4 regions of the Pantoea dispersa genome follow, and region 4 is predicted to be linked to each of the others. Evidence: riboswitches for the same ligand, from Rfam matches in the RefSeq annotation. Region 4 holds a riboswitch; each other region holds the start of a gene.
What was found. A riboswitch is a leader RNA that binds a small molecule or an ion and turns the genes downstream of it on or off. The one in region 4 is predicted to bind thiamine pyrophosphate.
Positions count from the first base shown of each region.

Region 1: linked by a shared signal. The riboswitch ahead of K7H94_RS21390 (FAD-dependent oxidoreductase) and the one ahead of thiM (hydroxyethylthiazole kinase) in region 4 are both predicted to bind thiamine pyrophosphate.
Region 2: linked by a shared signal. The riboswitch ahead of K7H94_RS19190 (LuxE/PaaK family acyltransferase) and the one ahead of thiM (hydroxyethylthiazole kinase) in region 4 are both predicted to bind thiamine pyrophosphate.
Region 3: linked by a shared signal. The riboswitch ahead of thiC (phosphomethylpyrimidine synthase ThiC) and the one ahead of thiM (hydroxyethylthiazole kinase) in region 4 are both predicted to bind thiamine pyrophosphate.

Region 1 is NZ_CP082347.1:572,722-579,811, reverse strand. Features, by position in the region: gene K7H94_RS21420 (LysR family transcriptional regulator) at 1-527, opposite strand, end outside; gene K7H94_RS21415 (pirin family protein) at 651-1,376, shown strand; gene K7H94_RS21410 (glycine zipper 2TM domain-containing protein) at 1,630-1,839, shown strand; gene K7H94_RS21405 (RES family NAD+ phosphorylase) at 1,958-2,665, opposite strand; gene K7H94_RS21400 (hypothetical protein) at 2,658-3,335, opposite strand; gene K7H94_RS21395 (6,7-dimethyl-8-ribityllumazine synthase) at 3,507-3,944, opposite strand; TPP riboswitch at 4,110-4,229, shown strand; gene K7H94_RS21390 (FAD-dependent oxidoreductase) at 4,357-5,301, shown strand; gene thiS (sulfur carrier protein ThiS) at 5,285-5,482, shown strand; gene K7H94_RS21380 (thiazole synthase) at 5,486-6,244, shown strand; gene K7H94_RS21375 (HesA/MoeB/ThiF family protein) at 6,255-7,090, shown strand, end outside.
Region 2 is NZ_CP082347.1:88,816-95,905, reverse strand. Features, by position in the region: gene K7H94_RS19195 (acyl-CoA reductase) at 1-1,275, opposite strand, end outside; gene K7H94_RS19190 (LuxE/PaaK family acyltransferase) at 1,272-2,354, opposite strand; TPP riboswitch at 2,450-2,579, opposite strand; gene ddpX (D-alanyl-D-alanine dipeptidase) at 2,655-3,245, opposite strand; gene K7H94_RS19180 (M24 family metallopeptidase) at 3,260-4,375, opposite strand; gene K7H94_RS19175 (M20 family metallopeptidase) at 4,372-5,601, opposite strand; gene K7H94_RS19170 (dipeptide ABC transporter ATP-binding protein) at 5,612-7,090, opposite strand, start outside.
Region 3 is NZ_CP082346.1:3,694,115-3,701,204, forward strand. Features, by position in the region: gene hupA (nucleoid-associated protein HU-alpha) at 1-75, opposite strand, end outside; gene K7H94_RS17250 (YjaG family protein) at 264-854, opposite strand; gene nfi (deoxyribonuclease V) at 917-1,585, opposite strand; gene hemE (uroporphyrinogen decarboxylase) at 1,588-2,655, opposite strand; gene nudC (NAD(+) diphosphatase) at 2,695-3,468, opposite strand; gene K7H94_RS17270 (Rsd/AlgQ family anti-sigma factor) at 3,557-4,063, shown strand; TPP riboswitch at 4,215-4,315, shown strand; gene thiC (phosphomethylpyrimidine synthase ThiC) at 4,406-6,328, shown strand; gene thiE (thiamine phosphate synthase) at 6,328-6,975, shown strand.
Region 4 is NZ_CP082346.1:1,462,241-1,469,330, reverse strand. Features, by position in the region: gene K7H94_RS06755 (mannitol dehydrogenase family protein) at 1-173, shown strand, start outside; gene K7H94_RS06750 (GntR family transcriptional regulator) at 273-959, shown strand; gene fbaB (class I fructose-bisphosphate aldolase) at 1,166-2,218, opposite strand; gene thiD (bifunctional hydroxymethylpyrimidine kinase/phosphomethylpyrimidine kinase) at 2,366-3,166, opposite strand; gene thiM (hydroxyethylthiazole kinase) at 3,163-3,948, opposite strand; TPP riboswitch at 3,982-4,078, opposite strand; gene K7H94_RS06730 (hypothetical protein) at 4,424-4,621, shown strand; gene ahpF (alkyl hydroperoxide reductase subunit F) at 4,674-6,242, opposite strand; gene ahpC (alkyl hydroperoxide reductase subunit C) at 6,313-6,876, opposite strand.

The DNA.
Region 1 (7,090 bases), on a different replicon from region 4:
GCGCCGGCGCCCTGCAGGTAGGCCGGGCTGGCGCAAATCACGCGGCGGAATTCCCCCAGCCGTTTGGCGATCAGGCTGGAGTCCGGTAGCGTGCCGATGCGGATCGCCATATCAAAACCTTCGCCCACCATATCCACATGCCGATCGGCCAGTTCCACCTGGAACTGGATACCGGGATGCTGGCTCAGGAATTCGGCGATATAAGGGGAAAGATGGCTGATGCCGAACGACATCGGCACGCTGAGACGAAAACTGCCGCGCAGCACCTGACGACGACCAGACACCGCCAGTTCGGCTTCCTGCACATCATCCAGAATGCGCTGCGCATGCTGGGCAAACAGCTGGCCGTTGTCGGTAACGGACAGTTTGCGCGTATTGCGATTCAGCAAACGCGCCCCGAGTGACTCTTCCAGCGCGGCGATGCGCCGGCTGACGTACTGCTTGGAGAGCATCAGCTGTTCAGCCGCAGCGGTAAAGTTGCCCGCTTTGATTACAGCGACGTAAATCCGGAGATCTTCAATCTGCATATTGTCCACTTATCTGTGACAGTCATTGTCATACAGGCGCATTGTTGGGCAAATCAGTTTACGTATACTGGTCAGCAACGGGAAGGGCCTTCGCCCTCCAGCTAAAAATTTAAGGAGCAGACCATGATTGAACAACGACTGTCCGAACAACGTGGCTTAGGCGATCACGGCTGGCTGCATTCACGCCATACCTTTTCGTTTGCCAGCTACTGGGACCCACAACAGACCGGTTTCTCCGATCTGCTGGTGATTAACGATGATCAGGTAGCACCGGGTCGCGGTTTCGGTGCGCATCCGCACAACAACATGGAGATTATCTCTTACGTGCTGGAAGGCGCGCTGGAGCATAAAGATTCCATGGGTACCGGTTCGGTTATCGTGCCCGGTGACGTGCAGCTGATGAGCGCCGGTAGCGGCGTAACGCACAGCGAGTTTAACCACTCGAAACAGGACAATGTGCACTTCCTGCAGATCTGGATTGTGCCGGCAGAACGCGGTACCGAGCCGGGTTACCAGCAGGTGTCAGTGGCAGAGGCCGACAAACGCGGCCAGCTGCGCCTGATTGTTTCGCCACAAGGCGATAACGGCTCGCTGCGCGTACGTCAGGATATGCGTATTTACGCGGGACTGTTTGACGGTGCCGAGCAGCAGACGCTGGAACTGGCTAACGATCGCTATGCTTATATTCACGTGGCGCGCGGCAGCATTGAAGTGAATGGCGTGAGCTTTAAAGCCGGCGACGGCGCGCGCGTACGCAATGAGACGGCGCTGCGGTTCGCTAACGGTAACAACGCTGAAGTGCTGGTGTTTGATTTACGACCAGTCGAAGTTAATCATCCGCAGCGTTAATTCATTGCGCGGTAAGTCAGCGAGGCATGGCGTGAACCTTCACGCCATGCCTTTTTATTTGGCTTAAGGAACGAATAATAACCAGTACCTGACAGGTCCGGCATAAAATAGGAATTTTTACCTTCCACAAAAATGCAAAGCCCCTTAAATTTGCCTCCAGGATAAGCACGCTACGCTAGGTATTTGGCGGCTAAACAACAAACAAAGTTAACACTATTACATTCCATTAGAATTAATGGTAATGAGGATTTTGATGGTTTTAAAACGCAGCTTTAATATCGCAGTGGTATTGGTTTTAGCCTTTTCTGTAACGGCTTGTGGTATGTCTCATCGTGGCCGCAACACCGCCATTGGCGCTGGTGTAGGTGCGGTCGGCGGCGCTGTTCTGACCGGCGGCAGCACCTTCGGTACCCTCGGCGGCGCAGCTATCGGCGGCCTGATTGGTCACGAAGTCAGCCGTTAATTTCACCGCTACTCAGGATTTCGCCAGCTGGAGTGCTGGCGAAATTTTAAACCATTTCATTTTTAAATTCTTATTCGTCCACTTTTCTCTTTTATCCATCGCCGGATAGCATCATGGTTTATTTTGCTGCAATGATAAACACACCTAATCGCGATGCGAGATGTAAAACCTCGCCATAAGTATCGGAATCATCAATCAGGCTTAATGATTTATTAAGTGGCGTCAGCATGCCAGGTGAAATTCGATCGCCAAATAACATCACTGCCCGCGCTGAATCATCCTGACGGGATATCCATGAAAGGCCCTGCGCTGATTCGCTCTGATGATGCAGAGCGGCTGCCCAGCGTCGGGTGAGGGGATAGTGATGTTTTTCTGTATCGATAAGCTGCTTACGCGTGATACCTAACTTGCGCAATGCGATGCTGCTCAGGTCGATCAGCAGCATATCTTCATTAACTTTAAGACAGGAATGAAGTTGATAATGTAATTTATTCTTATCCAGCGTCTTAAGACCGGGTGCGAAAGGCACGTCATGAAATACTGTTTCCATTAATGCGCAGTCTCTGGTCGAACCGCCGTATAGAGTCGGTATTGGCTGCCCATGTCTGGTTTTTATTGGACTGAAGCGGGCATTCCCTTTCACTCCAGGATTAAACTGGTTGGCGGCATAATGCGACAGATGGACCCGGTGCAGAATGCTTCCTGCTGAAAGCGTAATAAATGACAGCTGAAGTAAAGCGCCTGGCAATGGCGCACCTTCTTCGGCAGTAATAACAGGCAAAGTTGATAAATCATCAGGTTGCGCCGCAGTGCTGCGCTTATCCATGCGTTATTCCTTCCATTTCATCCAGAGCGGCGTCGATGACGCGTTGCGCTTCGGTTAGCAGTAGATCCTGTGGCCGTTTGCCCGCAAGGAAACTGTTATTCGACAGAAACCACAATGCAATAGCCCAACTGTCTTTGTGTCCGGCAAAAATCCTGAGTATCTGAGCCAGTGGTTTAATCGGGCGAAAGTGCGTGTCGCGATCCAGGCCATAATCGGGGAAATAATCTATCCCATTGTGATTGATGGCAAATATCTGACCGCTTTTTTTCCATTTATTCGGCTGAGCGCTCGGATTTGTGGAACTCAACCCTGCCAGTTGCGCCACTTCTGCGGCGCTGAGCCAGTTTCCGCTCTCCAGCACGGCATTGCGCGCCTCTAGCAACATCGCCGCTTCTTTGAGTAAATGAGGCGAAGCTGGCACGCGCGGTAACATCGCAATGGCCAGTTGCTCCAGCGATTCCTGCCGCTGCCGCTGTTGAAAAATTGCAAACATGGATGAAGCGATTGCGGAAAGATTTTCTGACAGGTTGCGCAGCGTCAGCGCATCGCTTGGATGGTCGAAAGTAATGGCAACAACGTGACTGGCATGTGATTTTGACAGTCGCCCCTGAATCTCCTGCGGAGTACCCGTCAGTGCAGAAACCCCGGTTTGATCTTTATCGCTAACCATCAGTTAACTCCCGCAAGGTTATTTAGGTTATCCGATTTTAAAGATATCCCGAATAACTTGCAATGGCATTGACGGTGCTGCTTTAAGTAAGCAAGAGGCGAGTGGTAAGAGGGAGCACACTGCAGAAAACGGATTGTTAAAAGTGGGAAACGCTAACAATCCGTTTGAGGTTCAGTCGATCTGAAGCTGGTGAATCATCAGAGCGGCGCGGGCGGCTTCTTTGCCTTTTTTAATGAAATGTTCGGTATAAAACGCTTCAATCGCGTCGACCGGCTGAAAATTGTGCGGAGTGAGTGATACCGAAAACACCGGAACATTGGTGGTGAGCTGCACATTCATCAGGCCATCGACGACGGCCTGCGCGACAAAGTCATGGCGATAGATGCCACCGTCGACCACCAGCGCGGCGCAGACAATCGCATCAAATTTGCCGGTTTCGGCCAGGCGTTTGGCCAGCAGCGGCATTTCAAACGCGCCGGGTACGTCATAGCTTTTTAAAGTATTTTCGACGCCTTGTTCTGCCAGTTCCTGCTCAAATCCTACCAGCGCGTTGTTCACGATCGCCTGATGCCATCCTGCTTTAATAAAAGCCACACGAAACTTATTCATAATGCTTCCATGATTAGCTGAAAAATTTATAAGTGAATAATAAAAAAGTCTTTTTTATCATCTGCCCGCTATCCGTCTGGTATACCATATGTTGCAATTTTGATCCACAACGCGGGCAGCGCGGTTAACGTGCTGCTTGACGCCAGCCAGCGCCTGCAATACAAATAGACGCGTCGGGGGAGTCTCGCCTGAGAGACTGAGAGGCTAATAGCGCACTGCGCGGCTTAGCGACCCTTTGAACCTGACCCAGTTGATACTGGCGTAGGAAGACTGACGGCTTCATGTGCAAAGCCGTCTGGCGCAAAGGCGAGCCCGATCGCTGGCGTCGATTCCCTTCACCTGTATCTGCGGGTCTCAGTTATCACTGAGAGGCCGATGTGAATTTCCCAGATTATTTACCGGAACGTGATTCATGAGCCGCTGGAGCGTGCTCGGTAGCGGCGTGTCCGGGATTTGTGTCGCCACGCTGCTGGCTGAGCGCGGCGAAACCGTCGAGGTCATTGATGATGAAGCGCGTCAGCCTGCCTCGTGGTTTGCCGGTGGCATGCTGGCGCCGTGGTGTGAAGCAGAAAGCGCGCCAGCGGAGGTGATTACCCTCGGCCAGCATGCTGCGGCCTGGTGGCAAACGCGCGTCAGCAGCGTGGTGCATCAGGGTACGTTAGTGCTGGCACCGCCGCGTGATAACCCGGAGTTAAACCGCTTCGCGCGCATGACGACGGCGCATCAATGGGTTGATCCGGCGTCGCTTGAACCGGCGCTGGAAAACCGGTTTGCGCGCGGACTGTTTTTCCCGCGCGAAGCACATCTCGATCCGCGCCGTGCGCTGGCTGAACTGCGTGACAAACTGCTGCAGCGCGGCGTCCGCTTTGATGCGCGCCAGCCATCGGGCCGGATCATCGACTGTCGCGGTATCCATGCCAGAGCGCAGCTCTCCGGCCTGCGCGCGGTGCGCGGGGAAATGCTGATCCTGCAGAGTCATGAGGTGTCATTTTCCCGGCCGATTCGTCTGCTCCATCCGCGTTTTCCCTGTTATCTGGTGCCGCGTCGCGACGGCCACTTCATGCTCGGCGCCACCATGATCGAAAGCGACGATGCCAGCGCTATCAGCGCGCGCGCCATGATGGAACTGCTCAGCGCGGCCTACACCCTGCACCCGGCGCTGGCGGAAGCGCGCGTCATCGAAAGCGGCAGCGGTCTGCGTCCGGCATGGCCGGCTAATCTGCCGGAAATCCACTATCACAACGGTATTTTTTATCTTAACGGCATGTATCGTCACGGTTTTCTGCTGGCACCAATGATGGCAGAACAGCTGATGCAGCGCCTGTCCGGGGAGGTTAGCCATGAATATTCAGCTTAACGGCCGCACCATCAGCACTGAGGCCACCAGCCTCAGCGAATTGCTGATCGAACAGCAAATCGATGCGGCCTGTGTTGCCACCGCCTGCAATGGCGATTTTGTGCCGAAAAGTCAGTATGCCAGCCTGCAGTTACAGGAAGGCTGGCAGCTGGAAGTCCTGTCACCGATGCAGGGAGGCTGAGCGATGTTTTACGATTTTACGCCGCAGTCACGCTTGCTGCTCGGCACCGCAGGCTACCCTTCACCGGCGATTTTGCAGCAGGCGATCGCCGCATCCGGCAGTGAAATTATCACTGTCAGCCTGCGCCGCGAAGGCACGGCGGGCGCGGCTTTTCGCGAGCTGCTGACGGGCCTGAATATGCGCGTGCTGCCCAATACCGCTGGCTGCCACACGGTCAAAGAGGCCGTCACCACCGCGCACATGGCGCGCGAGTTGTTTAACACGCCGTGGATCAAGCTGGAAGTGATTGGTCATGCCGACACGCTGCAGCCCGATCCGTTCGCGCTGGTCGAAGCGGCACGCATTTTGTGCGCCGACGGCTTCCTGGTGTTTCCCTACACCACGGAGGATCTGATAGTCGGTGAAAAACTGCTGGCCGCTGGCTGTGAACTGCTGATGCCGTGGGGCGCGCCCATCGGCTCCGGCCAGGGATTGCGAAATATTGACGGGCTGCGGGCGATGCGTGCCTGGTTCAGCGATATTCCACTGATCATTGATGCTGGCATCGGCGCGCCGTCACAGGCAGCGCAGGCGATGGAGATGGGCTTCGATGCCATCCTGCTCAATACCGCTGTGGCGAAAGCGGGCGATCCGGTGGCGATGGCGCGCGCGTTCAGCCAGGCGATCGCCGCCGGGCAGGGCGCGCGCGAGGCCGGGCTGATGGAGAAGCGTGATATGGCCGTGGCCTCAACGCCGATCTTCGGCCTCGCTAACCTGAACTAAGGAGCTCGCAATGGAACGCTACCAACGCCAGATGATGCTGCCGGAAATTGGCGTCGTCGGGCAGCAGAAACTGGCTCGCGCCCGCGTGCTGGTAGCCGGTGCCGGTGGGCTGGCCGCCACGCTGCTGCCTCAGCTGACGGGCGCGGGCGTCGGTCAGCTGTGTCTGTACGATGACGATCAGGTCGCGCTGCATAACCTGCATCGCCAGACGCTGTTCACCCTGCAGGATGTGGGTCGCAGCAAAGCTGTGGCGGCGCAGCAGGCTTTGCATCAGCGCAATCCTGAGGTGCAAATCGAAGCGGTGCCCGAGGCGCTGAGTGCCAGCAATATCGCGCAGGCGCTGGCGGAGTGCGATCTGGTGATTGATGCCGCCGATAACTTCGCGGTGACTTACCAACTGTCTGATGCCTGTTTCCAGGCGGGCATACCGCTGATCAGCGCCTCGGTGCTGGGTCGTCAGGGCTATGCTGGCGGTTTTTGCGGCGGCGCACCGAGTTATCGTGCGCTGTTTCCGCAGCTGCCTGCTTCCGCAGCTAACTGCAACACCGCCGGCGTGATAGGGCCAGCCGTGGCGGCGCTGGGGGCGATGCAGGCGCAGATGGCGCTCAGCATACTGCTCGGCCTGCAACCCTCACCGCTCGGTTGCATGGTCAACTGTGACTTCGTCAGCTGGCACTTTCGTTCGTTCCGCTTTGATGCGGCACAGGAACCGGCCCAGCCCGGCGTGCCGTTTATTGATGCTCACCTGTTACAGCCCGGAGACTGCATTGTGGAGCTGCGCAGCTGCGAAGAGGCGCCCGCCAGCGTGGCCGATCGGGTTGAGCGCGTATTGCCGCACGAACTGGA
Region 2 (7,090 bases), on a different replicon from region 4:
CGCCAGCCGAAACAGCACCTCGGGCGCGGCCGCGAGGCCAACGCTTTGCAGATACGCGCGCTGCGCGGCCACCCAGTTTACCGTCTCCTCCAGCGTATCCACGGCAATCACCTTCAGCGTACGTCCGAGCGCGCCCGGTTGTAACGGCTCCGGCTTGTCGACGTACACCACCGCCCAGGCATCGTGCTCATCGCCGTACAGCGTGCGGTCACCGCTCAGCGCATGCATTTCCTCCGCGTTGCGCCACGCGGCCACAGCCTGACTTTCACCCAGCGTTAGCGTCGCGCGCGGATAGCGCTGTGCCAGCGCGGCAAGTTCATGGGCGAGGTAAGTAGCAAACTCCTGCGGCGTCACCCGGCCGCCGCGCTCAATAAACAGCGCCTGCGGCGAGTAACAGCCAGCCTGGTCATAGCGCATCACATCGTAAGCCACCTGACGCGCCAGCGCCGTACCGCGCCGCACGTCCAGCGCCGAGCGCGCCACCATGCCAAAACTGATTTTGTGGCCGTGCGGCAGAAAGCGCGTGGCTGGCGGCAGACGCCGCTGCATCGCCGTCAGCGCGGCTTCTCCGCCATAAGCCATCACCACGTCTGCCTCGCGGAACCACTGCTGCTCAGTGCGTTCATCACCGCCCTGCCACCATACAACGGCCAGACAGTCGCCCAGCTGCGGATCGATCTCCGCCAGCAGCTGGGCGAACCAGCCCGCCATCAGCGGCTCAGCGCTCGCCACTTTGCCCACGCTTCCCGCCTTCACCAGCAGGCCGGCAATCAGGCTCCACAGCGGCAAACCCGGCACATTGCCGGCCCAGACCTGCAGCAACAGCTGTGGACCAAACGCGCGGGCAAAGCCGCCTTTTGGCCGCGGCTGAAAATCGTCCAGCATCTGCACGTTGCCGAAATCCTCCGCCAGAAAACGCCGCAGCTGCGGTTCACGGAAGGTTTTGAGATAGCCGGTTAAACCGAGCCGCAGCATCCCGGCGTCATAGCCGGTAACCAGCGGCAGCAACCGCTCCGCCTGCTGGCGCAACGGGTGCGAACGGTCAAGCAGGCGCGCGATGGCTTCATCAATCAACGCGGTGATGCGCGCTACGCTCAGGGTGTGCAGGTAGCGGCGCGCGTTATCGCGTACGCTGGCCGCCAGCGTGGCAATCTGCGCCTCGGACAGCACCGGCACGCACACTTCCAGCGTGCTGCCCTGCTGGCCAAAGTGCAGGCTGTGCCACGCCACCTCGCTGTGGCGGATGCCCGGCAGATGGCCGGCATACACTTTCATGCCCGCGCCTGCGCGGCAGCGAGAAACGATTCCATCGCCAGCGAGCAGCCTTTGGCATCCGCGCCCGCGACGCGGCCCAGCAACTGAAAACCGCCGGGCACCATCACGCCGGCATCTTCGGTCAGAATCGCGGAAACAGAATTGAAATGGGCGAGATCGTGATGCACCAGTACGCCTGTCTCACCTTCCGGCACGTCCGCACCGGTCAGCGGGTTGACCACGCGCGTGCGGATCCAGTGCGGTCCGGATTTCACCGGCGGGCAGATTTCATTGCCGGCATCGTAAAACTGGGTGCTGAGTTCAGTCATGCCGTACATATTGATGCAGTGCGAACGCGGCACGCCGAGCGTCTGCTGCAGCGCGCTATAAAACGCCTCCGCCGCAACTTCACGCGACTGGCCCTTAAAACCCCCGGTGTCGAGGATGCGGCTGCCCGGCGGCAGCCTGAAACGCCGCTGCTGACGCGCCAGTTCGTCCAGCAGATGGACAAAACTGTAGCTGGCACCCAGCAGGGCATAGGGTTGGCCGCTGGCCTGCGCCTGCTCCAGCGCGGCGATCAGACGCGGCAGTTTCAGCCCCTGCGCATCCACCATCACTTCGCTGTCTGGCGTGCCACATTCTTGCATCGCCAGCGTCAGATAATGGGCCAGCGAAGAGTGCGGCAGCTCGCTGCTGTGCGGAAACAGGATCGCCATCGGCAGGCGCGGATGTCCGGCCATAAAGCGCTGGCGGAAATTGATCAGCATCGAGCGATCGTAAACCGCCAGCGTCGGGTGATAGCTGCGCCCCCGGCCGGTCCCCGTGGTGCCGCTGGTCATAAAGATGTGGGGAATCTCCGCCACCGGACGGCAGCTCAGCGTCAGATCTTTAAACGCCGTAATCGGCACCGCCGGAATCTGCCGCCACTGTTTTACCGTCAGCGGCGTGCGGCCGCGCTGGCGGGCGAAACGGGCGTAGGGAAGATTGTGTTCGAATTGCCACGCGAACAGCTGCAGCGCCAGCTGGTTGAAATCCGCTTCCGTGGTTTCCTGGCGCTGCATAAACGCCAGCAGCGCGGCGATGATTGACGCTTCGGTCATGAAGGTGCCCTCTTTGGACTGCGGCATAACGGCCTGCCAGGGCCTGAGAAATGCGCAGGATTCGCAGAAAGGCGCAAAGAGGGAATGAGGGCGTGCAGTGACCCCGGTTCCACATCCCTACGCCGGTATTAGCCGGATCAGGTTCAGAGGGTCACTACGTTGCCGGCCGTGACAGCCGCGCGGGTAGAATCTCAGCCCTCTAACAGGGCACCCCTTGGAACAAGCTGCATTCTGGGGTCGGAACGGAGGGCGTGTCAAGGCGGGAAGGCGCAGAACCCCCTCGCTTCAGCAACGCGATTATTAACGCGCAATATCACTCACAGGAGCGCGATCAGCCCGGCTGACGCAGGCAAAGCGATCGCTGAGCAGCGGATAGTTTTGCGCATCCGGCAGTTCAAAGTGCCACCATTCGGTGGGCATGCCGACAAAACCGCCGCCGAGCATGATGGCGTTCAGCAACAGGCGATGGCGCTGCGCCTGCTGCGGCACGTTGGGATGGAACGGGTGCGACTCAGCAGACATGTCGTCAAACCCGGTCCCCATCTCCAGAATGTTGCCCGCCTCATCCACCAGCGTCACATCGATCGCCACGCCACGGCTGTGATTCGAGCCCCGCGCCGGTGGCACCACATAATCCGCGTCGGGACAGGCATCCCACAAGTGCCACTGCGCCTGCTGCGGACGATACGCGTCCAGCACCAGCAGGCGGAACCCCGCCAGCCGGGCGATGTCACTGCTGCGGCGCAGCGCGGCGGCGGCATCCGGATGCAGCAACGCCTGCGCGTCGCGATAAATGGCATACCCGGCGATGTTATCGGCGGTGGCGTATTTCAGATCAAACATCAGGCCCGGCAAGGTGGCAGCCAAATCGATTAATTCAACGTCCTGCACTGTACATCATCCTGTTAATTGTTAGCCGGCAGCGTAAACGGCTGGCGCGGCAGCGTGGTGAGTCGCTCTGCGCCCTGTGCCGTGACGCGCACGGTTTCACTGAAGGCGAGGCCCTGCGCTGAAATATACATGTGAAACACCATGTTTTCCTCCAGTAACCACGGCGCCTGAGGATGAAAACAGCAGCTGAAATCGCTCGGACGCGGGGTGCGCGTATACAGACCCAGCGCATAACCGGTGATGTTGCTGTAATCCTCACGCAGCCCGGCGCTGAGCACCGCCTCACGCGCGACGGCATCCACCGTGCAGGCCGCAACGCCCGGCTTCATCGCCTGCAGCTGGCGATCCTGAATGGCGATCAGCTGTTGTGCCAGCGCCGCGCGCGCCGCAGAGATTTCACCGACAATCAGCGGACGCATCAGGCGCGCGCTGTAGTGCCGCACTTTTGGGATCAGCTCAACGTGCAGCACATCGCCCGCTTGCAGACGCTGCTCATGGCCGCTGGCATGCAAAAATCCGCTGTCGCCGCTGGCGATAACAATCGGTCCGGTTTCACCGCTGTCAGCACCGAGTCGCAGAAATTGTGCCGCCGCCAGCGCGGCGACATCACGCACGCGCCAGCCGCCCTGCACCTGCGCACTCAGCTGGGCCAGCGTGGCATCGGCAATGCTGGCGGCCTGGCGTAAGCTGGCGATTTCAGCCTGAAATTTAACGCTGCGCAACCGGTCGCTGATGCCGCTGACATCACACCAGCGCACCCCGGGCAGATGGCGCGCCAGCTGCTGCCAGCTATGCACCGTCATGCCGTAGGATGCATAATCCGCGCCCAGCCGCGCCCGCTGATAGCCGCGCCGCGTCAGGCTTTGCGCCACCGCCAGCCACGGATCGTCTTCATCGCGGTACGCGTCAATCGCCAGCTGCGGTGACTGCGCGCGGCACGGCGCGGCATCCAGCTGGCGCAACACCATCCACGGTTCGTCCTGCAACGGCACCAGACAGGCACGATAACGCGTTTCCGACACGGTATAACCGGTTAACCATGCCAGCAGTTCGCCATGATCGATCAGCATCACCTCAATGTCGGCGGCGCGCATGGCGCTGCGCAGCCGTGACAGCGCGTCGGCGATCATGACGCAGGTTCAACCGGCTGGCAGATGTCGAGGATTGCCAGCAAATAGATGCGCACCATATCGAGAAATTCACTGATCTCAACGCGCTCGTCCGGCATGGTGTTGTACTTGCCGCCGGGTCCGCACACGATGCCCTCCATGCCTGCATGCTGATACAGGTGCGCCGCATCGGTACCGTAGAAGGCGGGCGGCGTAATCACCCCAGTAGGCTGCGGCGTGCCGCGCACAGTCTGCCAGCCGCGATTAACCGCTTTAACGATTGGCGATTCCGGCGACACCTCAAACGGCAGCATGGTGGGTTTATCGCGCAGGCCGTCATCGAACAGCTGCGCCTGCAGGCCCGGATAGCGCTGGCACAGTGCATCCAGCAGGGCCTGCAGGTCGGCCAGCACGCCGTCCACCGTTTGCCCCGGCGCAAAGCGGGCGGAGCCTTTCAGGCGGACAAAATCCGCGACCTGCGGCGGCCGCCACTCCTGCAAATCACGCCCCAGCGCACCGTGTACGGTGCCAATATGACCACGGTTAATTTTGCGGTGTTCTGCGCTTTTCGCTCCGCTGAAGGTGATGTTATTGATCTGCGGAATCAGTTCGACCGCCGCCGCAATCGCGTCGACCGCCTCCTCACGCTTTGACAGATGGCGCGTATCGCCGGTCAGTTCAATGGTGAACATCAGCGAGCCGGCATGCATGGTCAGCGCCTGTAAATCCGTGGGTTCGGCATTGATGAAATAGTCGGCGCGTACGCCCTGCTCAATCGCCGCCAGCGTACCGATGCCGCCCTGTAACTCGCCGACCACGTAAGTGAGGATCACGTCGCCCCTGAGCTTCACGCCGGCATCAATCAACGTCTTCAGCGCGCAGAAATAGGCGGCATCGCCCGCTTTCATGTTAGAAACGCCGATACCGTAAATAAACTGATCGTCAATTTTTCCCGCCCAGGGATCGACGGTCCAGCCTTCGGTGACCGGGTTAGTATCAAGATGACCGTTGAACAGCAGGCTGTGGCCGCCTCCGCTGCCGGCCAGCCGCCCAATCGCGTTCAGCCGATCGCCGGCCACCGGCTGCAGTTCAGTCTCCAGCCCCAGCTGCGCCATCTGTTGTGCCATATAGCGGGCTAATTCGCGCTCGCCCTCGGTGGCACTGTAACTTTTGTGCTGCACCATTTTTGCCAGGAAAGCGAGGCAGTATTCACGATCGATGTGATGAATTAACTCTTCAGGGTTCATGCGCTTCTCGTTATGCCACGGATTGGGTTAGATCAGGGATGTGCACGGCATCAAGCAGTGCACGGGTGTAAGGATGCTGTGCCTGCGCCCGCATATTCTCGCCGGGCAGCACTTCCACCACATCGCCGCGATACATCACCGCCACGCGATGAGCGATCTGGCGGATGAGATTGAGATCGTGGGTGATGAACAGATACGCCGTGCCGTAGCGACGGCGCAGCTCCAGCAGCAGCTCGATGATGGTGGCCTGCACCGACACATCCAGCGCCGCCGTGATTTCATCGCAAATCACCAGGTCCGGCGGGTTAGCGAAGGCGCGCGCAATCACCACGCGCTGTTTTTGCCCACCCGAGAGCGCGTGCGGATAGCGGCTGGCAAATTCCGCGGGCAGCCGCACTTCCTGCAGCAGACGCGCCACCGCCTGCGCCTCGCTTTCTCCCGGTGGCAGTCCATACAGCCGCAGCGGACGGGCGATAATTTCGCCGACGGTCATGCGCGGATTGAGTGACGCATCCGGATGCTGAAAAATCATCTGCACGCGGCGGCGATACGCCGGGTCCATTTGCGCGCGGCCATATAACGTCGCGCCGCAGAAGTCGATGCTGCCAGTGAACGGCACCAGGCCGGTTATCGCCTTACCGAGTGAAGATTTACCCGAACCGGACTCGCCGACCACGCCGAGAATTTCACCCTGATGCACCGTCAGCGAAACCGCATTGACGGCCCGCGTCGTGTTCGCCTCCCGTTTCAACAGCCGATCGAGCACGCCGTGCTGGCCATAATCAATCGTCATCGCCTGCAGGCTGAGCAGCGGCTGACTGCCGGCCGCATCCGCGACCAGCCGATGCTGCGGATCCGGCACCGCGGCAATCAGTTTGCGCGTATACGGATGCGCGGGCGCGCTGAACAGCGTGCGCGTCGCGGCCAGCTCCACGATGCGGCCCTGCTCCAGCACGCATACGCGGTCGGCCACTTTCGCCACCAGCGCCAGATCGTGTGAGATATACAGCGATGCGACACCGGTCTCGGCGCGCAGTCGCTCGTAAAGATCGAGGATTTGCGCCGAGCTGATGACGTCCAGCGCCGTGGTCGGCTCATCAAAAATCAGGCAGTCCGGCTGGCAGGCAAAGGCGGTGGCGATCAGGATGCGCTGCTTCTCACCGCCGGAAACCTGATGCGGATAGCGCTGCATCATGCGTGCCGGGTGCTTCAGCTCGACATCGCGCAGCAGCGATTCCCCCAGTTGCTGCGCTTCGCGCGCTGACAGCCCACGATGACGGCGCAGCACTTCGGTGACCTGTTCACCCAGCGTCAGTGTCGGGTTTAGCGACGCGCTGGGATCCTGAAAAATCATGCCAAGCTTTTTACCGCGCAGCGCCATCAGTTGGTGCGCTGGCAGCTGCAGCAGGCTTTCGCCGTTCAGCCGGATATCACCCGCCTGCTCGCGTGCGTTACTGGCCAGCCAGCGCATGATCGCCCAGCCAAGGGT
Region 3 (7,090 bases), 1.8 Mb from region 4:
CAGCGCAGCTTTAGCCTGGGTTTTAGACAGGTCCGCTTTCTCTGCGATCACATCAATCAGTTGAGTCTTGTTCATAAGTTATCCTTAAAGTGTATTTATCGCTTGCTAAGCAACGAGTGCGAGGGAAAAGCCATATTCTGGCACTCTTCAGCCTGCACGCACCGATAGCCACAATTTTCAGCCCCCCAAATGTAGACCAGACAGGGGGCTGATGTGAAGCCTCCAGGCGCGGTAATTCGGGCCTGAAGTCACGTTTTCTCGCCTTATTGCTGAAAATTTATACCGATGTTACTGATTCCGGCTTCACGCAGGTCTGCACGTAGTCCTTTGATTAGCTCCAGGTCCCGTTCTTCGCACTCTGCCAGCAGGCGGAAAATCTCCCACTGCAGGTCCCATTCGTCAATTACCGCCTGGTTGTCACGAAGCTCTTCGTCGCTCATTTCGCGACCGGCCTGGGTCATTTCAAGGATGGCCACGGTGGTGATCGACGTGCGGCTGACTTCGATGGCGTGCTCCAGCGTTTCACCGCTCAGCTGCGCGTGCAGGAGTTCACTCAGCGCCACGCAGGCGTCAATCGCCGGGTGCACGCCGTAAACGTCAAAGTCGTCACCGTTTGGGATCGCCGCTTCCAGTTTCTCCAGCTGGCTGTCGAAATTGATTTTGGCATCCTTCACCGTCAGGCTTTCCCACACCAGGTCGAGAATGCGGCGATAGAGCTGCGGATCGGCAAACTCGGTCTGCTGACAGAAGGCCCAGTAATTGGGGAACATCCGCTCGCACAGACAGGCCATAAAGGTCATGTGCTGCCAGCTTTCCAGCTTCGCCAGACGCAAATGGACGGGGTTCTGTAACATCAAACTTACTCTCGGTAGATTAGCTGGCGGCAGTGTACCGCAAAAGCCGCGCACAAACAGCGTTAGCGCGCATTTTGCCACTTCACAAAAGCGGGACGGCCAGATGCCACGGCATCAGCCCAGCGCGTTGGCTCCGGCAAGCGGTAGCCGGCCATGCAGGCTTCAACCCAGTACAGGGCGCTGTCGAGGCTGACGCGGTGGCCGGTTGAGACAAACAGCGGGTTGCAGCGCGTCTTGCTGCGCCACACCCAGGCAATCTGCTCGCCTTTATCCATCAGCGGCTGACGACTGCCCGGTGCCGCATCCAGCTCAGCGAAACGGCCGCACAGGCGCTTTTTCGCTACGCCGATAGTCGGCACATCCAGCAGCGAGCCGAAATGCGCGGCAACGCCCAGCCGGCGCGGATGAGAGATGCCATGGCCGTCGACGAACAGCAGATCGGGCCGCTGCGACAATTGCTGCCACGCCGCCTGCAGGGCTGGAATTTCGCGAAACGAGAGAAAACCGGGGATATAAGGCATGGTGGTCGCGACACGCGCGATGCGATGCTCCACCAGCGTTAATGAAGGGTATTCGAGGATCACCAGGGCGGCACGCGTTACCTCGCCGCCCTGTTCAAAACCAACATCGGCGCCGCCAATGAAGCGCGGCGGCAGTACGTCAAAATCATCCTGCCGCACCACGCTGGCGGCGAGCTGTACCTGTTGCTGTCGTAGTGCGGCTAAATCCATGCTTATCCCTGATGATATGGTCGTGATAGCCGATGCACCGCCTCCACAAACGCGCCAGCGTGCTCTGGCGGAACATCCTGATGAATCCCGTGACCGAGGTTGAAGACGTGACCTTCGCCTGCGCCAAAGCCTTCCAGAATCCCCGCCACTTCCTGCTCAATTCGTGCAGGGGGTGCATACAGCATAGACGGATCCATGTTGCCCTGCAGCGCGACCTTATCGCCCACGCGGCGCCGCGCTTCGCCAATATCGGTGGTCCAGTCAAGGCCCAGCGCATCACAGCCAGTGGCGGCCATCTCTTCCAGCCACTGGCCGCCGCCCTTGGTAAACAGGGTGATGGGCACGCGTCTTCCTTCGTTCTCATGCAGTACGCTGTCGACGATTTTGTGCATGTAATAGAGCGAGAACTCGCGATAGTCGCGCCCGGTCAGCACGCCGCCCCACGTATCAAACACCATCACCGACTGCGCACCCGCTTTAATCTGCGCGTTGAGGTAAAGGATCACGCTCTCTGCCAGCTTATCCAGCAGTGCGTGCAGCGTCTGCGGCTCGGCGTACATCATCTTCTTGATTTTGGTGAAAGCCTTGCTGCTGCCGCCTTCTACCATGTAGGTTGCCAGCGTCCACGGGCTGCCGGAGAAACCGATCAGCGGCACTTCGCCTTTGAGGTTGTGACGGATGGTGCGCACCGCATTCATCACGTAACCCAGCTCCTGCTCTGGATCCGGCACCGGCAGTTTATCCACATCGGCACGACAGGTGATTGGATGGGAGAAACGCGGGCCTTCGCCGGTCTCAAAGTAGAGTCCCAGGCCCATCGCATCCGGAATGGTGAGGATGTCGCTGAAGAGGATCGCGGCATCCAGCGCATAGCGGCGCAGCGGCTGCAGGGTGACTTCGCACGCCAGCTCCGCGTTCTTACACAGCGACATAAAATCACCGGCCTCAGCGCGCGTGGCTTTGTATTCCGGCAGGTAACGCCCGGCTTGTCGCATCATCCATACCGGGGTGATATCCACCGGCTGGCGTAACAGGGCGCGCAGATAACGATCGTTCTTCAGTTCACTCATAATGGGCTCTCTCATGCTAAGGCCGGCAGTGTAGCATTTTCACGCCGCGCTGGCGCGACACAGCGCAACCGTATCTTCAATCAGCCGGCGCGCCACGGTGCCCGGCGGCGGCAACAGGGGCAGATCGTCGTAGCGATACCAGCCAGCATCCAGCAGCTCTTTACCATCGTGCTGCAGCTCGCCGCCATCGTACTCCGCCATGAACGCCATCATCAGCGAGTGCGGGAACGGCCACGGCTGCGAGGTCACGTAACGCACATTTTTTACCCGCACGTTACTCTCTTCCATCACCTCGCGGGCCACCGCCTGCTCCAGCGTTTCGCCGACTTCGACAAAACCGGCCAGCACGGTGTAGATGCTGTTGCGATGGCGCGCATGGTTTGCCAGCAGAATCTCCTCACCGCGACGAATCGCCACAATGATGCAGGGGGCGATTTGCGGATAGTAGCGCTCGCGGCAATGGCTGCACAGGCAGGCGAATTCGCGCTTGCTGTGCTGCATTTCATGGCCGCAATAGCCGCACCAGCGATGCGAACGGTAGAACTCTGCCAGCTGCACGCCGCGCCCGGCGAGCTGAAACAGACCGACATCTTCGTCAATCAGCTGGCGCACCGAGGCCATATTGTCCGGACGCGCTTCGCATACCAGCCAGACGTTTTCGCCCTGCCACTCGCCAATCACTCTGCCGCTGCTGCCGGTCAGGCCAAACTCGCCGGATAAGCCATGCGGCAACTCACCTTGCGGCAACCAAAGTTTCTGCGCGGAGCTGACAATCCACCAGCCAGCGTCTACGCTTGAGATCTCACGTTGCATCTTAATCGTTGTCCTTAGCGTCAAATAGCACGCTGAAATCCTGATGTTAAGTGTGTAATAAACAACTATAACTCACCTGGAGCCCCGTATGCTTACCCAGTTAGATAACCTGACCGAGCGTGTAGGTGGCGGTAATGAATTAGTCGACTCATGGTTGCGCGCCCGTCGACAGCTGCTCGTCACCTATTACGAGTTAATTGGCATGAAGCCGAACAAAGAAGCGCTGACCGCGCTGGATGAACAGGCGCTGGATGCGTTTTGCCATCGTCTGGTGGACTATCTCTCTACCGGCCACTTCAGCGTTTACGAGCGCATCATCAGCGAGATGTCCGGCGACAGCCCGATGATTGCGGCGGCGCAGATCTATCCGGCGCTGGAAGGCAATACTGAACGGCTGATGCAACTGTATGACAGCCATCTGCAGCAGGCCATTAATGACGACAACTGCGTGGATTTCCAGCAGGCGCTGTCAGAAGTGGGCGAAGCGCTGGAGTCACGCTTTACGCTGGAAGACAAACTGATTCAGCTCGCCTGGGATAACCAGCTGGCGCGCCCGCCGGTGGCCAATGACAGCACCATTGCTCGTCCGGCCTGAACCGCTGCAGTTGTAAAAGACTTGTTATTCAGGAAAAGCCCTTTTATGCTGAATGGGCTTTTTTATTGTCTTTTTAACGACAATCCACAATCAAACTTTGCGATATAAGCGCAGCGTGCAGCAGTCAGTAAAGTCGCTTATCGCGTAAAACGTAAACTTGTCGGAGTGCCCTTAGGGGCTGAGACCGTTAATTCGGGATCCGCGGAACCTGATCAGGTTAGTACCTGCGAAGGGAACAAGAGTAGATGTGATCAGCACGGTGCAGTCAGGCGCCCGCACCGTTTCTGTTACTCCTTCCGGACTCCGGACAAGCAGCTTCCCCTTGTTTTCAGGAAACTTGCTATGTCTGATGCTAAAACCTCACGTCGTGAACAACGCGCGCAGGCGCAAAAATTTATCGATTCGCTCCAGGGAACCGCCTTCCCTAACTCCAAACGTATCTGGATCAGCGGCAGCCGCGCGGATATCCGCGTCCCGATGCGCGAAATTCAGCTCAGCCCGACGCACACCGGCGGCAGCAAAGATCATCCGCAATACGCAGAAAATGAACCGGTGCCAGTGTATGACACCGCCGGTGCCTATGGCGATCCCCACGCGACCATCAATGTGCATCAGGGTCTGGCAAAATTGCGCGCCGGCTGGATCGCCGAACGCAACGACAGCGAAACCATCAGCGCACTCAGCTCAAGCTACAGTCAGCAGCGGCTGGCAGATGACGGGCTGGATCATCTGCGTTTTGAACACCTCCCGCTGCCGCGCCGGGCCAAAGCGGGTCGCCGCGTCACGCAACTGCACTATGCGCGTCAGGGCATTATCACGCCGGAGATGGAGTTCATCGCGCTGCGCGAAAACATGGGACGTGAGCGTATCCGCAGTAAAACGCTATTGCAGCAGCACGCCGGTCACGGCTTTGGTGCGCAGCTGCCGGAGAATATCAGCGCCGAATTCGTGCGCGCCGAAGTGGCCAGCGGCCGCGCCATCATTCCTGCCAACATCAATCACCCGGAATCGGAGCCGATGATCATCGGCCGTAATTTTCTGGTGAAGGTCAACGCCAACATCGGCAACTCGGCGGTAAGTTCGTCGATTGAAGAGGAAGTGGAAAAACTGGTGTGGGCCACGCGCTGGGGGGCAGATACCGTGATGGATCTGTCGACCGGCCGCTATATCCATGAAACGCGCGAGTGGATTTTGCGCAACAGTCCGGTGCCGATCGGCACGGTGCCAATCTATCAGGCGCTGGAAAAGGTCAACGGTATTGCAGAAGATCTTAACTGGGACATTTTCCGCGATACCCTGCTGGAACAGGCTGAGCAGGGTGTTGATTACTTCACCATTCACGCGGGCGTGCTGCTGCGCTATGTGCCGATGACCGCACAACGGCTGACCGGCATCGTGTCGCGCGGCGGCTCAATCATGGCGAAGTGGTGCCTGTCACATCATCAGGAAAACTTCCTCTACCAGCATTTCCGCGAAATCTGTGAAATCTGCGCCGCCTATGATGTCGCGCTGTCGCTCGGTGATGGTTTACGTCCCGGCTCGATTCAGGACGCCAACGACGAAGCCCAGTTTGCCGAACTGCGTACCTTAGGCGAGCTGACGCAAATCGCCTGGCAATATGATGTGCAGGTCATGATTGAAGGCCCCGGTCACGTGCCGATGCAGATGATCCGCCGCAATATGACCGAGCAGCTGGAACACTGCCATGAAGCGCCGTTTTATACGCTGGGCCCGCTGACGACCGATATCGCGCCGGGCTACGATCATTTCACCTCCGGGATTGGCGCCGCCATGATCGGCTGGTTTGGCTGCGCGATGTTGTGCTACGTCACGCCGAAAGAGCACCTTGGCCTGCCGAATAAAGAGGATGTTAAGCAGGGGCTGATTACCTACAAGATCGCGGCGCACGCTGCCGATCTGGCTAAAGGCCATCCCGGCGCGCAGATCCGCGACAACGCCATGTCGAAAGCTCGCTTCGAGTTCCGCTGGGAAGATCAGTTTAATCTGGCGCTCGATCCACATACCGCGCGGGCCTATCACGACGAAACCCTGCCGCAGGAATCCGGCAAAGTGGCCCACTTCTGTTCCATGTGCGGCCCCAAATTCTGTTCAATGAAAATCACCCAGGAAGTGCGCGAATTTGCCGCCCGTCAGCAGACTGAAGCCCAGCCGATAGCGCTGGGCATGGCGCAAATGTCCGATGCCTTCCGTAGCCGTGGCGGCGAGCTGTATCACGCCGCCGATGCCCTGAAAGAGGAAAAATGATGACTGAAGCCTTCCCTGCCACCGCGCCAAAACTGGGGCTCTATCCGGTTGTCGACAGCGTGTTGTGGATTGAACGCCTGCTGGCAGCCGGCGTGCGCACCCTCCAGCTGCGCATCAAAGATGGCGATGATCGCCAGATTGAAGCCGCGGTACGCGATGCCATCGCCCTGGGCAAACAGTACGGCGCGCGGCTGTTTATCAACGATTACTGGCGTTTAGCGATTAAGTACAACGCCTATGGTGTGCATCTTGGTCAGGAAGATCTGGATGTGGCCGACCTGGACGCTATCCGCCACGCCGGCTTACGCCTGGGTCTGTCGACACACGATGACGCCGAGCTGGATCGCGCGCTGGCGCTGCGTCCGTCCTATATTGCGCTCGGCCACATCTTTCCGACACAAACCAAAGAGATGCCCTCTGCGCCGCAGGGCATTGCCGAGCTGAAGCGCCATCTGGCGCGGCTGCAGCATATTCCCACCGTGGCGATTGGCGGCATTTCGCTGGCACGCGTGCCGGAGGTGCTGGCGACCGGTGTCGGCAGCATTGCCGTGGTCAGCGCGATTACCCAGGCGGAAGACTGGCAGGCGGCCACCCGCCAGCTGCTGGCGCTGGTAGAATCCCCAGAGCATGTCGCAAAAGCGTTGTAACTGACTGCAACGGCGGTAAAAATCCGCGAATACGGCGCGCAAACGGCAGCAGTCAGGGCTGGCGCGACCGGGGACAATCGCTAAAGTGAGCCTGCCCGCTGTCGCTTGCAGCGGG
Region 4 (7,090 bases):
CCAATAGCGAGGATGGCCCGCAGCGCGTTGAGGCCTTACTGCGCCTGCAGGCGGTGTTCGGCGACGATTTACGTTATCACTCAGTGTTTGTTACGCGGCTTACCGAGCTGTATCAGCAGCTGCGGCTTACCGGTGCACGCGCCACGGTGCAGGCGCTGGTCACAGAAGGCTAAGCCGCCTGCACAAATGTGTAGCGCAGACGCAGCGTGCTGATTAGACTGACGCTTTCTCATCGGGCTGGCGGCGGCCAGCCGTAATACGGATATTGCTGCATGTCGATTGCCTATACCATAACCACCAGCGAACCGGTAAATCAGCAGATTTATCGCTATCTGCGGAAGGATATCGTGACCTGCGTGATCCATCCGGGCTCGCTGCTGTCGGAGAAAGAAGTGTCGGCGCGCTTCAACGTGTCGCGGCAGCCGGTGCGGGAAGCCTTTATCAAACTGGCGGAAGCCGGCCTGGTGCAGGTTCTGCCGCAGCGCGGCACCTTCGTGCGCAAAATCTCCGCCCAGCGCGTGGCCGACGGCCGTTTCATCCGTGAAGCGGTGGAGATCGCCGTGGTTCGTCGCGCCGCGCTGGAGATCGCTGCCACCGGACTGATGGCGCTGGAACACAATCTGCAGCTGCAGCGACTGGCAGCGGAACGCCACGACAGCCAGGCGTTTCTGGCGCTCGACGATGAGTTTCACCGGTTGATTGCCGAAGGCATTGACTGCCTGCTGGCGTGGGAGACGGTGGAGAACATTAAAGCGACGATGGACCGCGTGCGCTTTCTGACGCTGAGCGAAGTGTCGCCGCCGGAGAGCCTGATTCAGCAGCACGAAGAGATATTTGCCGCGCTGAAAGCGAAGAATGCCGATGCGGCTGAGAAGGCGATGCGGCGACATCTGCAGGAGATGATTCTGACCATCACGCCGATTGCCGAGCGCAACAGCGAATGGTTTGAAGGGCCGTAGTGTTGTTCGGTGAGCTTGCGGTGGGGTGTGATGCGGTGCGGTTTGATACGGTGCGGTGTGATGCCCTCACCCCGGCCCTCTCCCACCGGGAGAGGGAGCTGTTCCAGCTAGTACTCAATAATTAACTCTGAAAAACCGCACATTCATGTCCCCTCTCCCGCCTGCGGGAGAGGGCTAGGGTGAGGGGGAAAAAGCACCTCACACCATCAGGCAATCGTCACATCTTTCGCCAGATACACATCCTGCACCGCATTAATCAGCGCCACGCCCTCTTTCAGCGACTTCTTAAACGCCTTGCGTCCGAGAATCAGCCCCATGCCGCCGGCGCGTTTATTGATCACCGCCGTACGCACCGACTCCGCCACATCGGTCGCACCGGCTGAAGCACCACCGGAGTTAATCAGCCCGGCGCGGCCCATGTAGCAGTTGGCCAGCTGGTAGCGCACCAGATCGATCGGATTCTCACTGGTCAGCTTGCTGTACACGCGCTCATCGGTGTGGCCAAACTTCACCGCGTTATAGCCGCCGTTATTCTCCGCCATTTTCTGCTTCACAATGTCGGCACCAATGGTGGCCGCCAGATGGTTAGCCTGACCGGTCAAATCGGCGCTGGCGTGATAATCCACCCCATCCTTCTTGAAATCGTTGTTGCGCAGATAGGCCCACAGCACCGTCACCATGCCCAGCTCGTGCGCGCGCTCGAAGGCCGCTGCAATTTCCTCGATCTGCCGGCGCGACTGCTCAGAACCAAAATAGATGGTGGCGCCGACCGCAACCGCGCCCATGTTGAATGCCTGCTCGACGCTGGCGTACAGCGTCTGGTCATACTGCGTGGGATAGCTCAGGGTTTCGTTATGGTTCAGCTTGACCATAAACGGAATGCGGTGCGCGTAGCGACGTGACACGGAGGCCAGCACGCCATAGGTTGATGCCACACAGTTACAGCCGGCTTCAATCGCCAGCTCGACGATATTCTTCGGGTCGAAATAGGCCGGATTGGCAGCGAACGAGGCGCCGGCAGAGTGTTCCACGCCCTGATCCACCGGCAGAATCGACAGATAGCCGGTACCCGCCAGACGGCCGGTGTTGTAGAGCGTCTGCATATTGCGCAGTACCGCAGGAGAACGATTGTTATCAATCATCACGCGATCGACATAATCCGCGCCCGGCAAATAAAGGCTGTCCGCTGGAATGGTCATGCAGCGATGTTGAAGAAGCGTATCCGCCTCTTTACCCAATAACTGTACGATGTCCGTCATGTTCGCTCCTGATAAATGGCTGGAAAAGAACCGGCACCTGCCGATTCGCCCCCCACAGCCTGGACCGAAACGCGCCAGGCTGGCAAATTGCTGACTCCATTTTTCAGACGGATACGCAGTGAAAAATCGGCAATCTGGCGTTACGCCCTACCACCACTGATGGAAATGATGCACCGGCCCAATGCCATGGCCGACCTCAAGCGAATCGGCGTGCAGCAGCGCCTGCTGCAGCCAGGCCTTGGCTTCCGCTACGGTGCCCGCCCAGTCCACATGGCGCGGTCGCAATGCCGCCAGCGCCGCCGACAGCGTGCAGCCGGTGCCGTGCGTATGACGGGTGTTAACGCGCGGTGCGGTAAAGCGCTGGCGGCCGGCACGGGTGATCAGCCAGTCCGGGCTTTCCGCATCGCTGAGATGACCGCCCTTCATCAGCACTGCTTCGCAGCCCAGTTCCAGCAGCGCATCGCCCTGCTGCAGCATACTCGCCTCGTCCTGCGCCATGCGGCAACCCAGCAGCGCCGCGGCTTCCGGCAGGTTGGGCGTGATCAGTGATACCTGCGGCAACAGACATTCACGAATGCTGGCTACCGCATCGGGCGACAGCAGCGCATCGCCGCTTTTGGCAATCATCACCGTATCCAGCACCACAAACGGCAGGCTGGCTCGTTTCAGCTTCTCTGCCACCACCTCGACGATCGCCGTCTCCGCCAGCATACCGATTTTGGCGGCGTCAATGCGCACGTCGTCCAGCACCGAGTCGAGCTGCGCCGCGACAAATGCCGGTTCGATGCGATACACCGACTGCACGCCGCGGGTGTTCTGTGCCACCAGTGCGGTAATCACGCTGGTGCCGTACGCGCCGAGCGCGGAAAACGCTTTCAGATCGGCCTGGATACCTGCGCCGCCGCTGGGGTCGGTGCCGGCAATGGTCAATGCATTGATACGTTTCATGCCGCCACCTCCAGCGTCCACAGCGCATCGAGAAAAGCGGCGACGAAGCTGCCGGGCCCTGCCACGCTGCGCGCGGCCTGCTCTCCCGCCAGTGACATTACGCGGCAGGCCGCTGCCACGTGCTGGATGCGCTCACCCGGCAGGCTGCTGCACGCCGCGACGACGGCGGATAGCGCACAACCGGTGCCGACCACGCGCGTCATCAGCGGGCTGCCGCCGGGAATCGCCAGCGTCTGGCGGCCATCGGTGACGTAATCGACTTCGCCGGTTACCGCGACAAGGGTCGTGCAGCGTTGCGCCAGCTGCTGCGCGGCGTTCAGTGCGGCATCGGCCTGATGCACGCTATCCACACCGCGTCCGCCCGTGGCCTGCTGGGCTAAGGCGAGAATCTCTGAAGCGTTGCCGCGAATGGCCGCCGGTCGCAGGCTCAGCAGCTGCTGACAGAATTCCGTACGCAGGGTTAGCGCGCCTACCGCCACCGGATCGAGCGTCCACGGTGTGCCGGCCTGGTTAGCGGCATGTACCGCCGCCAGCATCGCATCACGACGCTCGCGGGTTAAGGTGCCAACGTTAATCAGCAGTGCATCGGCGAAACCGGCAAACTGCGCCGCTTCATCGCCATCAATCACCATCGCGGGCGAAGCCTGCAGTGCCAGCAGCACGTTGGCAGTAAAAGTTTGCACCACGTCGTTAGTCATACAGTGCACCAGCGGTGCCTGCTGCCGCAGCAGTTGCAGAGAGTGCGCGAGTTGCGCCGGGGAAAGAGGGTCAGGCTGTGTCATAAGGCTCCCAACCGGCAATCAGGAAGGCGAATGCGGTCAGGCATCTGACTTCCCTACGCTGGCATTATCCAGATCAGGTATTACGGGTATTTCTCAGCCTTCACAAAGAAGGGCACCCCGAGTCATGCACGTCCGTGTCAGACGTGCCTTCACAGCATAAAGGGTCAGCTTAAAGTTGTAAATCCTGCGGCGGGTGCGCTTTTTTTGCCGGACAACGAAGAGCAAAAATACGTGCGCCATCAATTTTCATGATTTTTTGATCATCAGGAAAATATAAACAAATCGATGGAGATCAATTTCCCCAAAATACCGAAAATTCATCAGGATAGTTAATTTAATCTGCCGGGGCAGTAGGCGGGAAATAAACAGAAGAAAGCGCGCAACTTGATTAATATCAAATCGGCCGGCGGCATAACGCGGCCTAATTCCCCTCCGGATTTGAAGACCGCTGTTTCACCTTCACCCGGAATCGCTAATGACTTTATTCAGTTTTCTTCCGCACGCGCACCACTGGCACAATATCACCATTTCCCGTCAAGGCGCCGTTGCCCCCGGCGGCCGTTACCGGTACTCCACGTACCTCGAAGCCGAATGCAAACGCTGCGGCGAGCGCATCCATAAAATTTATTATCGCGATATCAGCGATGAACAGGCGCGTCGCTGGCTGGGATAAAAAAAAGCCCCGCAACACAGGTTGCAGGGCGCTTGCGTGGCTATCGCAAAACTTATTCAGCCGGTTTGGTGCGGATCAGGTAATCAAACGCGCTCAGTGACGCTTTGGCCCCTTCCCCGCTGGCAATGATGATCTGCTTGTACGGCACCGTGGTGCAGTCGCCGGCGGCAAATACGCCTTTCAGGCTGGTTTCGCCTTTGGCGTCGATCAGGATCTCGCCCATGCGGTTGCGCTCTACCGCGCCTTCCAGCCAGTTGGTGTTAGGCAGCAGACCAATCTGGACGAAGATACCGCTCAGCGCCAGTTCGTGGCTGGTCTGGTTATTGCGGTCGATGTAGGTCAGACCGGTAACTTTACTGCCGTCGCCTTTCACTTCGGTGGTCTGCGCGTTGAGGATCACATCGACGTTTTTCAGGCTGCGCAGTTTATCCTGCAGCACTTTATCGGCGCGCATTTCGCTGGCGAACTCCAGCAGCGTGACGTGCTCGACAATACCGGCCAGATCGATGGCCGCTTCAACGCCGGAGTTACCGCCGCCGATCACCGCCGTGCGTTTGCCTTTAAACAGCGGGCCGTCACAGTGCGGGCAGTAGGTTACACCTTTGGTGCGATACTGCTCTTCGCCCGGAACGCCCATGTTGCGCCAGCGTGCGCCGGTAGCAATGATGATGCTGCGTGATTTCAGCACTGCGCCGGAAGCGGTTTCGATGGCGTGCAGGCCACCCTCTTTGGCTGCCGGAATCAGCTTGATGGCGCTCTGGGTGTCGATCACGTCCACGTCATAGTCATCAACGTGCGCACGCAGGGAACCGGCGAGCTTGGCCCCTTCGGTTTTCGGCACGGAGATGTAGTTTTCAATGTCAACGGTGTCCAGCACCTGGCCGCCAAAGCGCTCGCCCATCAGGCCGGTACGGATGCCTTTACGCGCCGAGTAGATGGCCGCCGCAGCGCCCGCCGGGCCGCTGCCGACGATCAGCACTTCATAGGCATCACGCTTGTTCAGCTCTTCAGCCGCACGCTTATCCGCGTTGGTGTCTACCTTACCGACGATTTCTGCCAGGCTCATGCGACCCTGACCGAACTCTTTGCCGTTGAGGTAAACCGCCGGCACGCCCATGACGTTGCGTTCGGTGATCTCGTTCTGGAACATGCCACCGTCGATGGCGGTATGACGGATGCGTGGATTGAGCACCGCCATCAGGTTCAGCGCCTGTACCACGTCAGGACAGTTGTGGCACGACAGAGAGTAATAGGTTTCGAAATGCAGGTCGCTGTCCAGCGCAACAACCTGATCCAGCAGGCTCTGCGCCTCTTTCGACGGATGTCCACCGGTCTGCAGCAGTGCCAGCACCAGTGAGGTAAATTCGTGGCCCATTGGCGAACCGGCAAAGCGCGGACCGCTGTGGCTGCCTGGGTTAGTAATCAGGAATGATGGCTTACGTACCGGTTGATCGTTCTCTTCACGGAAGCTGACTTTATCAGACAGACTCGCGATATCGGTCAGCAGAGTACGGATCTCTGCGGATTTTGCGCCATCGTCCAGTGTGGCAATCAACTCAACCGGTTTCGTTAGTTTCTCAAGGTAGGCCTTGAGCTGGGTTTTTAAATTGGTGTCGAGCATAGTGAGTTCCTGTGAAGAAAATCGGGTGCCGCAGCACCCGATGGAAGAAAGATCAAAGGGCGTAGGTGACTTAGATTTTGCCAACCAGGTCCAGTGATGGAGCCAGCGTTGCGTCGCCTTCTTTCCATTTAGCCGGGCAAACTTCACCTGGGTGAGAAGCCACGTACTGAGCCGCTTTCACTTTACGCAGCAGGTCAGATGCGTCACGGCCGATGCCTTCTGCAGTGATTTCGATGGCCTGGATGATGCCTTCCGGGTCAACGATGAAGGTACCGCGGTCAGCCAGACCTTCTGCTTCACGCATGATTTCGAAGTTACGGGTCAGAGCACCGGTCGGGTCGCCGATCATCGCATACTGAATTTTCGCGATGGTGTCTGAAGAACCGTGCCAGGCTTTGTGGGTAAAGTGCGTGTCAGTTGAAACGGAGTAGATGTCTACGCCCAGTTTCTGGAACTCTTCGTAGTGGTCTGCCACGTCACCCAGTTCAGTCGGGCATACGAAGGTGAAGTCAGCCGGGTAGAAGAAGAAAACACTCCATTTACCTTCAACGTCTTTCTCGGTTACGTCGATGAATTCGCCGTTTTTGAATGCAGCGTTTTTGAACGGTTTGATTTTGGTATTGATGATAGACATGGGTGACCTCCGTTAAAAAGATGTGATGCAGGCTACATAATTTTCGGGCCAACTTCTAATATGCAGACGTTATCAATCAGATAATCAAAAGCTATCAAAGTGCCGACGCCAGATTTGATGCGGCTTGCCGCGGCATTCTACACAGAAAAGCCGCAGAGTTAACAGGCTTTATCTTCGCGCGCGGCAACTGCTATTTTTTTATAAACATTCAATC